2 regions of the Streptomyces sp. NPDC001568 genome follow, and region 2 is predicted to be linked to the other one. Evidence: riboswitches for the same ligand, from Rfam matches in the RefSeq annotation. Region 2 holds a riboswitch; the other holds the start of a gene.

Region 1 (7,147 bases), on a different contig from region 2:
TCGCCGAGGACGAAGGCCTCGCTGACCGCGATCATCGAGATCCCGAGGATCATGTTGTTGCAGATCTTCGCGGCCTGGCCGGCGCCGGGACCTCCGCAGTGCACCGCCTTGCGGCCCATGGCCGCCAGCAGCGGTTCGGCCTCGGCGAACTCGGGCTCTGCGCCGCCCGCCATGAAGGTGAGGGTCGCCGCTTCGGCGCCCATCACCCCGCCGGACACGGGTGCGTCGAGCGCCCGGTGTCCGGCGGCGGCGGCCGCCTCGTGGGCGGCGCGGGCGTCGGCGACGTCGATGGTGGAGCAGTCGATGAACAGGGTGCCGGGTTCGGCGGCGGCGAGGAGTCCCTCGTCCCGGTAGAGGGCGAGGACGTGGCGGCCCGCGGGCAGCATGGTGATCACCACGTCCGCCCCGCCGGCGGCCTCCCGTGCGGTGTCCGTGATCTCCACGCCGGCGGCGGACGCGGCGGCCAGGGCGTCGGGGACGAGGTCGAAGCCGAGTACGCGGTGGCCTGCCGCGACGAGGTTGGCGGCCATCGGGCCGCCCATGTGGCCGAGGCCGACGAATGCGATGACGGTGGTCACCAGGGCACCTCCTGGAAGGAATCGGTGGTGGCGAGGGCCAGTTCGCGATCGGCGCCCAGCGGGGCGAAGTACCGGGCCGTGTCGGCCTCCGTCACCTCGGACAGGCGGGCGGGCGACCAGCGGGGGTCGCGGTCCTTGTCGATGACCTGGGCCCGGATGCCCTCGACGAGGTCGGGCGAGGACAGGGCCGCGCAGGACACCCGGTACTCCTGCTCCAGCACCCGTTCCAGCGGCCCGAGCCGGCGGGCCCGGCGCAGCGCCGCCAGGGTGACCTTCAGGGCCGTGGGCGACTTGGCGGCCAGGGTGGCTGCGGCCTCCTTCGCCGCCGGGACGCCCGCGGCGAGGAGACGGGCCGTGACCTCCTCCACCGTGTCGGCGGCGTAGCAGTGGTCGATCCACTCGCGGTGGGCGGCCAGTTCGCCGGCGGGTGCCGGGCTCACGTGCGCGGCGAGGGCGTCGTGCACGGGCTGCTCGGCGAGGTCCTCCATCAGCGCGCCCAGCCGTTCGGAGGCCACGAAGTGGTCGGCGAGGCCGCAGAGCAGCGCGTCGGCGGCGCCGACGGGCGCACCGGTCAGGGCCAGGTGGGTGCCGAGCTCGCCGGGCGCCAGGGCGAGCAGGTAGGTGCCGCCGACGTCGGGAACGAAACCGATGCCGGTCTCGGGCATGGCGATGCGGGAGCGTTCGGTCACGATCCGGACCGAGCCGTGCGCCGAGACGCCTACGCCGCCGCCCATGACGATGCCGTCCATGAGGGCCACGTAGGGCTTCGGGTAGCGGGCGATCAGGGCATTGAGCCGGTACTCGTCGCGCCAGAAGTCCGCCGAGGCGGTGCCGCCGGCGCGGGCGTCCTCGAAGATGGCGCGGATGTCGCCACCCGCGCACAGTCCCCGTTCCCCCGCTCCTGAGATCACCACCGTTTCCACGGCCGGGTCGTCGCGCCAGGCGGTCAGGGCGTCCGCGATCCGCAGCACCATGGCGTGGTTGAGCGCGTTGAGGGCCTTGGGGCGGTTGAGGACGAGGTGGCCGGAGCGCCCCTTCCTGCGGACGAGGACTTCTTCTGCTTCGCTCATCGCAGGGTCTCCGTCAGGCCGCGGGCGACGATGACGCGCATGATCTCGTTGGTTCCTTCCAGGATCTGGTGCACACGGAGGTCGCGGACGATCTTCTCGATGCCGTATTCGCTCAAGTAGCCGTAGCCGCCGTGCAGTTGGAGTGCCTCGTTGGCCACGGCGAAGCCGGTGTCGGTGGCGAACCGCTTGGCCATCGCGCACAGCTCCGCGGCCTTCGGGTCGGCCGCGTCGAGGGCCTGGGCGGCCGTACGGAGCAGCGCGCGGGCGGCGGCCAGCTCGGTGGCCATGTCCGCGAGCCGGAACTGGAGCGCCTGCGCGTCCAACAACCGGGATCCGAAGGCTTCCCGGTCGGCGAGGTAGGACAGGCTGCGGTCCAGGGCGCTCTGCGCGCCGCCCAGCGAGCAGGCGGCGATGCCGAGGCGTCCGCCGTTCAGGCCGTTCATGGCGATGCGGAACCCGTCGCCCTCGGCGCCGAGCCGTCGGTCGGACGCCAGGCGGACCCCGTCGAGGATCACCTGCCGGGTGGGTTGGGCGTTCCAGCCCATCTTCTGCTCGTTGGCTCCGAAGGACACCCCGGGGTCGTCCCGTTCGACGACGAACGCCGAGATGCCGCGGGGCCCCGCCTCCCCGGTCCGGGCCATGACCACGTAGATCCCGGCCGCTCCGGCGCCGGAGATGAACTGCTTGACGCCGGTCAGGACGTAGTGATCGCCGTCCCGGTCGGCGCGGGTGCGCAGGGCGCCCGCGTCGGAGCCGGCTCCGGGTTCGGTCAGGCAGTAACTGCCCAGCGCCGTCGCCGTGCAGAGGCCGGGCAGCCAGCGGCGGCGCTGCACGTCGTCCCCGTAGCGGTCGACCATCCAGGCGACCATGTTGTGGATGGACAAGTAGCCGGCGATGGAGGGGCAGCCCGTGGCCAGCGTCTCGAAGACCAGGACGCCGTCGCTGCGGCTGAGGCCCGAACCGCCGTGTTCCTCACGGACGTAGACCCCGCCGAGGCCGAGGTCGGCCGCCCTGCGCAGGACGTCGACGGGGAAGTGCTTGTCCCGGTCCCAGGCGACTGCGTGCGGTGCGAGGTGCTCCCGGGCGAAGTCGAGGGTGACGTCGGCGAGCGCGAGCTGGTCCTCCGTGAGGGTGGTCACGGCGCTCATCCCATCGTCGGGATGGTGAAGCTCGCGCCCTCCTTGGCCCCGGAGGGCCAGCGCGAGGTGACGGTCTTGGTGCGGGTGTAGAAGCGGATCGAGTCGGGTCCGTGCTGGTTCAGGTCACCGAAGCCGGACCGCTTCCAGCCCCCGAAGGTGTGGTAGGCCACGGGGACGGGGATCGGCACGTTGACGCCGACCATGCCCGCTCCCACCCGCCGGGTGAAGTCGCGTGCGGTGTCGCCGTCGCGGGTGAAGATCGCGACGCCGTTGCCGTACGGGTGCTCGGTGGGCAGCCGCAGGGCTTCCTCGTAGTCGGCGGCCCGTACGACGGAGAGCACCGGGCCGAAGATCTCCTCGCGGTAGATCCGCATCTGCGGGGTCACCCGGTCGAAGAGGGTGGCGCCGGCGAAGTAGCCGTCCTCGTGACCGGACAGGGTGAACCCGCGTCCGTCGACGACGAGTTCGGCGCCCTCGGTGGCTCCGATGCCGACGTAGCGGTTGACCCGGTCGAGCGCGTCCCGGCTGACCAGCGGTCCGAAGTCGGCCTCGGGGTCGTCGGAACGGCCCACGCGCAGGGTGGAGATGCGTTCCGTCAGCTTGGCCACGAGGGCGTTCGCGGTCTCCTCGCCCACGGGCACGGCGACGGCGATCGCCATGCAACGCTCGCCGGCCGAACCGTAGCCCGCGCCGATGAGCGCCTCCACGGCCTGGTCGAGGTCGGCGTCCGGCATGATGATCATGTGGTTCTTGGCGCCGCCGAAGCACTGGGCGCGCTTGCCGTGCGCGGCGGCCGTGGCGTAGATGTGCGCGGCGATCGGGGTGGACCCGACGAAGCCCAGGGCCTGGACGCGGGGGTCCTCCAGAAGGGTGTCGACGGCCTCCTTGCCGCCGTTGACCACGTTGAGCACGCCGGGCGGCAGTCCGGCCTCCAGGAACAGTTCGGCCAGCCGCAGCGGCAGGGAGGGGTCCCGCTCGGAAGGCTTCAGGATGAAGGAGTTTCCGCAGGCCAGGGCGGGCGCGGCCTGCCAAAGGGGAATCATCGCGGGGAAGTTGAAGGGGGTGATCCCGGCGACCACGCCCAGCGGGGAACGCAGCGAGTGCACGTCGATCCCGGTACCCGCGTTGTCGGTGAACTCGCCCTTGAGCAGGTGCGGCACACCGGCGGCGAACTCGACGACTTCCAGACCGCGTTGCAGATCGCCGTGTGCGTCGGCGACGGTCTTGCCGTGCTCGGAGGACAACAGCCGGGCGAGGGAGTCCCGTTCGCCCTCCACCAGCTGGAGGAAGCGCAGCAGGACGCGGGCGCGCCGCTGCGGGTTCCACTGCGCCCACTCCAGCTGGGCCTCCTCGGCGTTGGCGATCGCCGCCTCGGTGTCGGCGCGCCCGGCCAGGGGGACCCTGGCCTGCACCGCGCCGGTGTTGGGGTCGTACACGTCGGCGAAGAGCCCGGACGTGCCGGTGGTGTGCTTGCCGCCGATGAAATGGGTGAGTTCGCGGACCATCGAAGCCTGCTCTCGTCAGGTGAGAATCCGAGGGAGGCGCGGCGCGGAGGCGGTGGGCACCGATCGGGGTGCGCGCACCGCGGGTTCGGCCGCGGGACAGGGGAGGACCGGGGGCCCTCGTCGAGTCACGAACGCGAGGACCGGGCCTCGCCGTTCGGGTACTCCGCCGGATCACCAGGGCCGTGGTCACGTACCGGTGCCATGCGTGTCTGCTCCATCCTCGTGGACAACACGGAACACCCCACGGCCGGTATCCTGGCTCCCGGATCATCGCGCGCTCTTCGACCTTCCCGACGGATGGATTCCGTCAGTGGCCTGACCTGCTGAAGAACGCACTTCCCGGTCACAGTGGCGGGACCGCGCCGGATTCACACCGGCTTCCCTGCACCGCGGGCTTGTCACGAACATATAGTTGGACGTCCTAGTAAGTCCACCCCCGCCGCGGCGCGGTGGTGTGAAGGGCCCTGCGGAGCGGGACCTACAGTCGGGTCATGCGCATCGTCTCCCTGCTGCCCGCGGCCACCGACATCGTCGCCGAGCTCGGCCTGACCGCCGATCTGGTGGGCCGTACGCACGAATGCGACTGGCCGCCACGGGCCGTGGCCGGCGTGCCGGTGGTCACCTCCGCCGAGTTCTCGGCGGACGCCCTGAGCAGCCGGGAGATCTCCGCCGCCGTCGGCGGCGCCGCGCACAGCGGCTCCTCGCTCTACACCCTCGACACCGGGGCACTGGGTGCTTTGGCCCCCGACGTGATCCTGACCCAGGACCTGTGCGACGTCTGCGCCGTCTCCTACGCCGGGGTCACCCGGGCGGTGCGCGTGCTCGACGGTGGACCCCGCGTGCTCAGCCTGGAGCCGCGCACGCTGGGCGACGTACTGGACTGCCTGGTCACGGTGGGCGAGCTGCTCGGCGTACGGGAGCACGCGCGGGAGCGGCGGGAGGCGCTCGCCGACCGGCTGGAGACCGTACGGGCGCGGACGGCCGGGCGGCGGCGGCCCCGGGTGGTGGCGATCGAATGGCTCGACCCGCTCTGGCCGGCCGGCCACTGGGTGCCCGAGCAGATCGGGTACGCGGGCGGCGAAGCGCTGCTCGCCGCCCCCGGCGAACACACCCGGCCGATGGACTGGGCGGCGGTCCGGGCCGCCCGCCCGGACGTCGTCCTGGTCATGCCCTGCGGCTTCGATCCGCAGCGAACCCTGCGCGAGCGGGAGCTGCTGACCTCGCTGCCCGGCTGGGAGGACCTGCCGGCGGTGCGGTCCGGCGAGGTGTGGGTGCTGGACGGGCCGGCGTACTTCAACCGGCCCGGTCCCCGCGTCGTGCGCGGCGCGGAGGTGCTGGCGCACGTACTGCACGGGGTCCGGGCGGGCGAGCCGGTGACGGCGGCGGAGGCCTTCCGACTCGGGTGAGGAGGCGGAGAGGGCGGGGCCGACGAAGGCGGAGGCGGAGGCGGTACCTCTTTGTCGCCGTGCTCACCAGGAATACGGAGGCCTGGAAGGACATCCCCCCACTCGGACGGGATGTCCGGTTGATCGCCTCGGAGCCGGCCGGCGTGAGCCACGAGAAGGTGCGCTCCACCGCCCACCGTTTGGGCTGGACCTGGAAGCCGCGCTGGTCAGGGTTCCTTCCGCAGATCTCCAAACCGCGGCCTCTGTCACAGGTAGCGGAGGGAACACCGACACCGCCCGCACATGGTCGGTGGGACCGACAAGAGGCTCAGCCTCCGCCGGCGCAAGTCTCCGTCCTCGCCGACCTGTGCGCCCGGGTGTGCCGCCAGTACGACGCGCCGGCCTCCGAGATCTACGGGCACCGGGACTTCAACAGCACCGCGTGTCCCGGTGACACTCTCTCCGCGCTGCTGCCGAAGCTGCGCGAGGACGTCGCCCGGCGACGCGGAAGCGCCGAGCCCGTGTCGCTGCCGCGCCGGCCCGAACACCCTCCTCTCGACCGGCCCGCCGACCCGGCGGCGGTGGCCGACGCTCACTCGGAGTACCTCCCGGAAGGCCTGCTGGGGTCTCTGCGCCACGGCTGACACGCACGGCGCGGACGGCTCACGTCACGGTTCGGTACGGTCGTCGCCCGCCAGCGGCCCGACCGTCCGCAGCAACCGCTCCGTGTGCCTGTCGGCAAAGCCGCTCCCGCCCGTGGCTTCGTGCCGTCAGGTGCGCCGCACGGCCGGCAGCACGTGGTCGTGCCGGCCGTGCGGTGCGGCAGCCCGCGCGGGGCCCGGTGCCGCTACGGGGCCGCGGGGATCAAGACCGGCTGGCCCGTGATGACGAGGGTGAAAACGCGTCCGGGGGGACCAGGAGGGCCCGCAGGTCCGGCTGCTCCCTGGGGTCCGGCGGGGCCGGCTGATCCCGGGGTGCCGGCCGGGCCGGGGACCCCCGGAGCGCCCTGGGCTCCCGGAGGACCGGGGGCTCCAGCCGGTCCAGCCGGTCCGGGGGGTCCGGGAGGTCCGGGGGGTCCGGGAGGAAACGGAGGCTCTCCGGGGTGGGACTCGCACGACTCGTCCCATGGCCGCTCCTCGGCGCATTCGTCGTGCTGCGGAGGCGGGTACACCGTCAGGTACTGCGCGTCCGACGGGTCCTGCGGGGTGGCGGCGGCTGCGGGCGCCGCGAAACCGGCACCCGTGAGGGCGAGCGAGACAACGGCTCCGGCGACCCATCCGGTCCGGCGTGGCGGACCGCTCCGCCGGGTTGCTGCTGTGCTTTCAGACGGCATGCACGTACTCCTGATCATCGTCCGCTGGAAGTGGCCCCGGGGCCTGTGGGCAGTCGGCGACCGCCTTCGGGTCGTCGCGAGGCCGTCATGGCGTGGCACAGACGGCGTACGGGGTGAGGGTGACGTCGTCCCGGGTC
Region 2 (7,147 bases):
CGCGGACCCTGACCCTGCCCAGGACGTACGGCGTCGACGACGTCCCCGTCATCGTCCAGGACGTCCGCTTCGACGGGACCCGCTTGGACCACGGCCACCAGCTGATGCGCAGCGCGGGCTTCCTCGGCGACCGCACGATGGTCAACGGCACCTTGGACCCCTACCTGGAGGTCAAGGACGAACTGGTGCGGCTGCGCCTGCTGAACGCCTCCACCGCCCGCGTGTACGACTTCGGCTTCGCCGACGGCCGCGAGGTCCACCGGATCGCCTCCGACGGCGGCCTCCTGGAGGCCCCGCACACCACCGACCGGATCCGGCTGTCCCCGGGGGAGCGCGCGGAGATCGTCGTACGGGTACGGCCCGGCGAACGGGCGGTGCTGCGCAGCTTCGAGACGGCCGTCGGCCCGGACTTCTGGAACCAGCGGTTCGGCGGCGGTGACGATTCCTTCGACGTACTGGAGCTGCGGGCGGCGGCCGTCCTGCGCCCCTCGCCCCCGCTGCCGCAGGCCCTCGCGCCCTCGGAACTGCCGACCGGGCAGGACGCGGCGCGCCACCGGTTCTTCGAGCTGAGGATGTCCGGCATCAACGGCCGGAAGATGGACATGGCACGGGTCGACGAGACGGTCACGCGCGGCACCTCGGAGGTGTGGACGGTGCGCAACGGCAACGGGATGCCGCACAACTTCCACGTCCACGACGTGCAGTTCCGCGTCCTCGACGTCAACGGCGCGGCCCCGCCGCCCTCGCTGCGCGGGCCGAAGGACACCGTTTTCGTACCCTCCGGAACGACGATGCGCCTCGCGATGCGCTTCGACGGGGCGGCCGACCCGGACACCCCGTACATGTACCACTGCCACCTGCTGTACCACGAGGACCAGGGGATGATGGGGCAGTTCGTGGTCGTGGAGCCGGGCGGAGCCGCGGGCACCCCGCAGGGGGCCCCGCACGGCGCGGGCGCGCACGGTCACCGACCCTGACCGCGGGGCTCACAGCACGACGAAAACCACGGCCGCCGCCCCCATGAGGGCGGCGGCGAGGTGCATGGCGGAGTGGCCGTGGTCGCCGTACCAGAGCTGGCGGGCGAGGCCGCCCAGAGCGGCCAGGACGGTGATGACGCCGATCTGGGCGAGCAGGGTGACGGCCGTGAACGGGGCCAGGAGCAGGAGTAACGAGTTCAGCCAGAAGGGCGTGGCGCCGGTCCAGCCCCGCCACTCCCAGATCGCGGTATGCATGTCCCGGCTCCCACCCTCAACACCCTCGGCACGCGCACTCTCCGCCCCGTCGCACCAACCGCACCACGGGAGTCACGCGTGACTTCCTCAACTCGTTGGCTGTACAGCCTCCTTGGGAGCGGCGGCGGGGGCAATAGCGCGGTCGACCAGAAAAGCGAAGGCCAGGCCGAAAGTGGCCCACAGGGTGGTCTGGATGGCGAGCGAGGCCAGCCTGAACTCCCAGATCAACGCGGCCGGGAAGCCCTCCGGGACCTCGTTGATCCCGGGCAGCAGGACGTACGCCAGGGCGACGGCGGCGACGAAGGCGAGCGAACCGACCACCGAGGCGTTCCAGTTGCCGAGCCGGGGTGCCAGGCGCCGCCCCAGGAGCAGCGCGCCCGCCGCGAGGAGCGCGCTCAGGGCGATCATCAGCAGGTAGAGCGCGGTGCGTCGGGCGGCGGTGTCGGGGTCCCCGACGGCCGGCGGGTTGGCGGGGTACTTGAGGAACGGCACCAGCGTCACGGTGACGAAGAGGGCGCCGGTGACCAGGGCGGCCGTGGCCCGGGGGCCGAAGCGGCCGATGCGGCCGAGAGCGAAGCAGAAGACGAGCGCGGCGATGCCGCCGAGTGCGACGGCGAACAGCAGGACGCCGGTGCCCAGGCCCGCCGTGGCCTGCAGGGCCCGGCTGACCGGCGGCTCGTCGCCGTGGTCGTGGCCCACGGCGGCGCCCGCCTCCTCGATGGCGATCGCCGCGTCCACCTTGGACTCACCGAGGAGGTAGGCGACGAGGAAGGCGGCGACTCCGGCGAGCAGGCCGGCGAGCATGCCCCGGACGAGCAGGACACGGGGGGAGACGATGTTCACTTGGGTTCCCTTGCGCGGGTGCGGACGACGCGGAAGCCGGCGACGCGGGTGGGGGCGACGCGGAAGCCGGCGACGCGGGTGGGGGCGACGCGGAAGCCGGCGACGCGGAAGCGGACGGCGCCGGTGCGGGCGAGCGGTCGGCGGGGCTCAGTGGCAGGGGAAGCCGAGGAGGTGGCGCCCGTCGTGCAGCCATTCGTGGATCGTCTCGCCCTCGAAGAGGGCGGTGGCGCCCTGCTCGACGCCGACGAAGTACAGCAGCACCAGGGTCAGTACGCCCGCGAAGACGGCCCAGGGCGCCAGCGCGGAGAGGGAGATCGGGGTGATGGCGGCGGGAGCCGTCGTGGGCACGGCGGAGTGGGCCATGGCAGAACCTCCTGGGGAACACGCGTCCCGGTCAGTGGTGCTCGCGACGAAGGCGGCGGGTCTGACTTCCCCTTCCGGCGTGCGGGAGGGGTTCACAGTGGCGCGACCGTGCCGGAATTTCACCGTGCTTCCGTCGTACCTTCGTCATGTCGTCCGAGAACGTACCGCGCGGGTGGCTCGAACGCCACGGCGCGCGCACCCCGCCCCACGCCCCGCCCGCGAGCCCTACGCTCCCCCCATGTCGTCCGTACGCCTGCACCTGACCACCCCGCCGCTCGACCCCGACGCCCGCCGGGCCCGGTTCGGGTACGGGGACCCCTGCCCCGGCCACGCGGGCCTGGCCGGACCCGCGACCGGCGCGTGGGCGGGCCGCACCCTGGACGAGGTCGCCGCCGAGGACCCGCAGGCCGTCCGCCGCTGGTTGACCGACCCGCAGTACGCCCCTCCGGGCGGCGGGGAGTCGGTGGCCGCGCTGATCGCCCGTACGGGCGATCACCTGGCCGCCCTGGCCCCCGGGACGCACCGCGCGGTGGTCGCTCAGGCCGTCGTACGGGCGGTCGTGGTGGCGGCGCTGGACCTGCCGCCGGCCACCTTCTGGCGCCTCGACGTACGACCGGAGACGGTCACCACCCTCAGCGGTCGCGCGGGCCGCTGGAACCTGCTGCTGGGCGCGCCGGAGGCGGAGCCGCCGGACGCGGAGCCCACGTAGGACGGCGCCCCGGCCCGCGGCGGCGCCCCGGCCCGGGACAGCACGACGGCCCGGACCCCGCGACGCGGTCCGGGCCGTTGCGACGGCACTGCCCGGTCGACGACCCGGCCGGCCGGATGACCTAGGCGACGATCCAGTCGGACGTCGCGATCACCGGCTGCACCCCGTCACGGTGGATGGTGCCCTCGATGAGGCCGTACATCCGGTCCGCCGCGAAGTAGACCTCGTTGTCGTTCTTGAGGCCGAAGGGCTCCAGGTCGACGAGGAAGTGGTGCTTGTTGGGGAGGTTCAGCCGGACCTCGTTGACCTTCGGGCAGTTGTCGAGCACCCGCTCGGCCATCTGGTTCAGCGTCTGCTGGAGCGAGTACGAGTAGGTCTCGGCGAAGGCTTCCAGCATGTGCTTGCGGACCTTCTTGTACGACCGGTCCCAGTCGTACTCCGGGTCGTCGGCGGCCAGTGCGGAGTGCGCCCAGCGCGAGGTGACCTTGGTCGCCAGGATGCGGTCGTACGCCTCCTGGAGGGTCGTGTACTTGTCCTTGATGTAGCCGTGGAACTCGGAGTTCGTCGAGTTCATCACCGTCAGGTCCTTGAGGCCCGAGATGACCTGGAGACCGGTGGTCTCGCTGTAGGTGATCTGCGCGGTGCGCACTTCCTGGCCCTTGAGGACGAAGGAGTGCTGCTCCTTGCGCGTCGGGACCGGGATCCGCTCCCAGGCGTACTCCTCGATGCGGATCTGAGCCCCGCGGATCGGCTGCTGCGAGGAGACGAAGTGCTTGGCGAGCAGGATGCCGAAGGCCTCGGGGGAGGCGATGCCGTGCTCCTTGCCGAAGGCGTACACCGTGTTCTTGGTGGTGTCGGTCGGCAGGCAGTTGGCGTTGTCGCCGGTGAGGTGGACGTCGCGGAACTCACCCTGGAGCGCGACCGAGACGTTGAGGTCGCGGATCTCGTGCCAGGAACCGTCGCTGCCCTTGCGGGTGACCTTGACGATGCGGTTCTCGGCCTTGCCGTACTGGTTCTGCGCCAGGACGTGCTTGCTCATGCTGTCTTCCTTCGGGTCTCGGGAACACGGAGTCCGGTTTTCTGGATCCCGTACGCCCGGCGTCCAGCGCCCGCCCGTTGAAGGACGTCCCGCTCCCCGCCGTTCGGCCCCGAGGGGCCGCCCCGGGACTGACGTGCATCCCGGTCCGTAGGTGCTCGGGCCCGCAATGTGTCGCTCGTTGCGGTTCCTGCACGGATTGCAGCATGTGTACGACGGTTCAACCACCGTACGGATCATCCGAACACCAGCACCCACGGATTGGGCGACCCTACAATTTCGCAGGTCAGGCGGTGTGCGCGTCGGCCACGGTCAGCGCCTCGTCGAGGATCGCGAGGCCCTTCGCCACGTCCTGGGCGGAGATGTTGCAGGGCGGGGCGATGTGGATGCGGTTGCCGGCGATCAGCGGCCACAGGCCGCCCTTCTTGCAGGCCGCCCCGAACGCCGTCATCGGAGCGTTGTCGCCGCCGGAGGCGTTGTACGGGACCAGCGGCTCGCGCGTCTCCCGGTCGCGGACGAGTTCCAGGGCCCAGAAGGTGCCCGCGCCCCGGACCTCGCCGACCGACGGGTGTCGCTCGGCCAACGCCCGCAGGCCCGGACCCAGCAGCTCCGAGCCGGTCCGGGCGGACTGCTCGACGATGCCCTCCTCGACCATCGTGTTGACCGTGGCGACGGCTGCGGCGCAGGCCAGGACGTGTCCCGAGTAGGTCAGACCGCCCGGGTAGGGCCGGCGGGCGAAGGTCTCGGCGATGGCGGCGGAGATGGCCACCCCGCCGAGCGGCACGTAGCCGCTGGTGATGCCCTTGGCGAAGCAGAGCAGGTCGGGGGTGACGTCCCAGTGGTCGGCGGCGAACCACTTGCCGGTCCGCCCGAAGCCGACCATGATCTCGTCGAGGATGAACACGATCCCGTAGCGGTCGCAGAGCGCGCGGACGCCCGCGAGGTAGCCGGGCGGGGGGACGAGCACGCCGGGAGCGCCGCCGACGGTCTCCAGGATGATCGCGGCGATCGACTGCGGGCCCTCGAAGACGATGGTGTCCTCCAGGTGGCGCAGGGCGCGCTCGCTCTCCTCGGTCTCGTTCGCCGAGTGGAACGGCGAGCGGTACAGGAAGGGCCCCCAGAAGTGCACGACTCCGGCGGTCGCGCTGTCGTTGCCGAAGCGGCGGGCATCGCCGGTCAGGTTGATCGCGGTGGAGGTGGCGCCGTGGTAGGAGCGGTACGCGGACAGCACCTTGGGCCGGCCGGTGTGCAGCCGGGCCATCCGTACGGCGTTCTCGACCGCCTCGGCGCCCGCGTTCGTGAAGAAGATCTTGTCGAGGTCGCCGGGTGTGCGCTCGGCGATCAGCCGGGCCGCCTCCGAGCGGACGTCCACGGCGAAGCCGGGGGCGACGGTGCACAGCTTGCCGGCCTGCTCGGCGATGGCGGCGGCCACCTTGGGGTGCTGGTAGCCGATGTTGGTGTAGACGAGCGCACTGGAGAAGTCGAGGTAGCGGTTGCCCTGGTAGTCCCAGAAGTAGGAGCCCTCGGCCCCGGCCACGGCGAGCGGGTCGATGAGATCCTGCGCCGACCAGGAGTGGAAGACGTGCTTCCGGTCGGCGTCTTTCACGGTGGCGAGAGCGTCGGCTTCTGCGTTCATATATCGAGGGTAGTTGTCCAGGATGTGGACCCGGGGTCGACCGGGCCCGGCGCGGACGGAGAACGGCGACGCCTCGGCCGGGCTCGCCCCGGCGCCCGGCCCGGGTGCCGGCCTCCGGGCCCGTCATCGGGCCGTCCGCGTGTCCTGTTCGTACCGACTTGGGGCTCGTTTCGGGTCGCCATTTCTGCCGTGGGCCGGTACGCCGTATGTTCCGGACGTGTCCAGGTGGGGGAAAGAATGGGATTGTCCGAGGCAGGGCCGGGTAGGTGCGGCGCCGAGGGGCAGGGCGGAGACGGGAGAGCCTGTGGCTGAGCAGACGCGGAGGCTCGTCCTGGGCGGCGCGACGACCGGGGTGGTCACCCGATGCCGGGACTTCACCCGGCGCGCACTGGACGACTGGTTGTGGCCGCCGCACGCGGAGGAGACGGAGGACGCGCTCCTCCTGGTGTCCGAGGCCGTCACGAACGCCTGCCTGCACGCGGGCGGACCGCGCGAGCTGGTCCTGCGCCACGCCCCGGGGCGCCTGCGGGTCGAGGTCAGCGACGGCAACCCCGAGCCGCCGAGCCCCCGACCCGCCAGTGGCCGCTCGCGGCCCGGCGGGCACGGGCTCGTGCTGCTGGGGCGGCTCGCGAAGGGATGGGGCTGGGAGCCCTCGGCGGACGGCCGCGGCGGCAAGACGGTCTGGCTGGAGGTCGCGGCCCCCGAGGCGTAGCCGTGAGGGGCGGCTGCCCGGCCGGGCAGCCGCCCCTCACGGCATCTCGGGGTCATCTCGGGGTGGTCGGGGTCTCAGGCGTCCGTGAGGAGGCCGGAGCGCAGGCGGCTCAGAGTGCGGTTCAGCAGCCGGGAGACGTGCATCTGGGACAACCCCAGGCGGGCGCCGATCTCGGACTGCGTGAGTTCCTGCCCGAACCTCAGCGTCAGCAGCGCGCGCTCCCGCTCGGGCAGGCCGGCCAGGATCGGCTTGAGGGACTCCAGGCACTCGATGGTGTCGTAGGCGGCCTCCTCCTCGCCGAGCGAGGCCCGCTCGGCGACCGGGTCGCGGTCGGTGTCCTCGGGCGCCGGCGCGTCCAGCGAGCGGGCGGAGTAGGCGCGGGCCGCCTTCTGGCCCTCCGAGAACTCCTCCGGCGTGACGTGCAGCTGCTCGGCCATCTCGGCGTCCGTGGGTTCACGGCCGAGGTCCTGTTCGAGCGCGTCGTGCGCCTTCGCGGAGTCGATGCGCAGCTCCTGGAGCCGGCGGGGGACCTTCACCGCCCAGCTCGTGTCCCGGAAGAACCGCTTGATCTCGCCGGTGATCGTCGGCATCGCGAAGGTGGTGAATTCGACCCCGC

The links. A riboswitch is a leader RNA that binds a small molecule or an ion and turns the genes downstream of it on or off. The one in region 2 is predicted to bind cobalamin.
Region 1: it holds a riboswitch for cobalamin, as region 2 does, so the genes downstream of both, ACFY0I_RS10475 (CoA-acylating methylmalonate-semialdehyde dehydrogenase) here and ACFY0I_RS06465 (CbtB-domain containing protein) in region 2, are expected to answer to the same signal.

What each region holds. Positions count from the first base shown of each region.
Region 1 covers NZ_JBIAVF010000005.1:19,651-26,797, reverse strand. Annotated here, with positions in the region: gene mmsB (3-hydroxyisobutyrate dehydrogenase) at 1-578, opposite strand, end outside; gene ACFY0I_RS10485 (enoyl-CoA hydratase/isomerase family protein) at 575-1,648, opposite strand; gene ACFY0I_RS10480 (acyl-CoA dehydrogenase family protein) at 1,645-2,796, opposite strand; gene ACFY0I_RS10475 (CoA-acylating methylmalonate-semialdehyde dehydrogenase) at 2,793-4,292, opposite strand; cobalamin riboswitch at 4,520-4,699, opposite strand; gene ACFY0I_RS10470 (cobalamin-binding protein) at 4,784-5,698, shown strand; gene ACFY0I_RS10465 (N-acetylmuramoyl-L-alanine amidase) at 5,695-6,321, shown strand; gene ACFY0I_RS10460 (beta-propeller fold lactonase family protein) at 7,096-7,147, opposite strand, start outside.
Region 2 covers NZ_JBIAVF010000003.1:141,478-148,624, reverse strand. Annotated here, with positions in the region: gene ACFY0I_RS06480 (multicopper oxidase family protein) at 1-977, shown strand, start outside; gene ACFY0I_RS06475 (hypothetical protein) at 987-1,232, opposite strand; gene ACFY0I_RS06470 (CbtA family protein) at 1,320-2,075, opposite strand; gene ACFY0I_RS06465 (CbtB-domain containing protein) at 2,223-2,438, opposite strand; cobalamin riboswitch at 2,475-2,622, opposite strand; gene ACFY0I_RS06460 (histidine phosphatase family protein) at 2,677-3,147, shown strand; gene pucL (factor-independent urate hydroxylase) at 3,269-4,186, opposite strand; gene ACFY0I_RS06450 (aspartate aminotransferase family protein) at 4,470-5,819, opposite strand; gene ACFY0I_RS06445 (ATP-binding protein) at 6,124-6,531, shown strand; gene ACFY0I_RS06440 (RNA polymerase sigma factor SigF) at 6,606-7,147, opposite strand, start outside.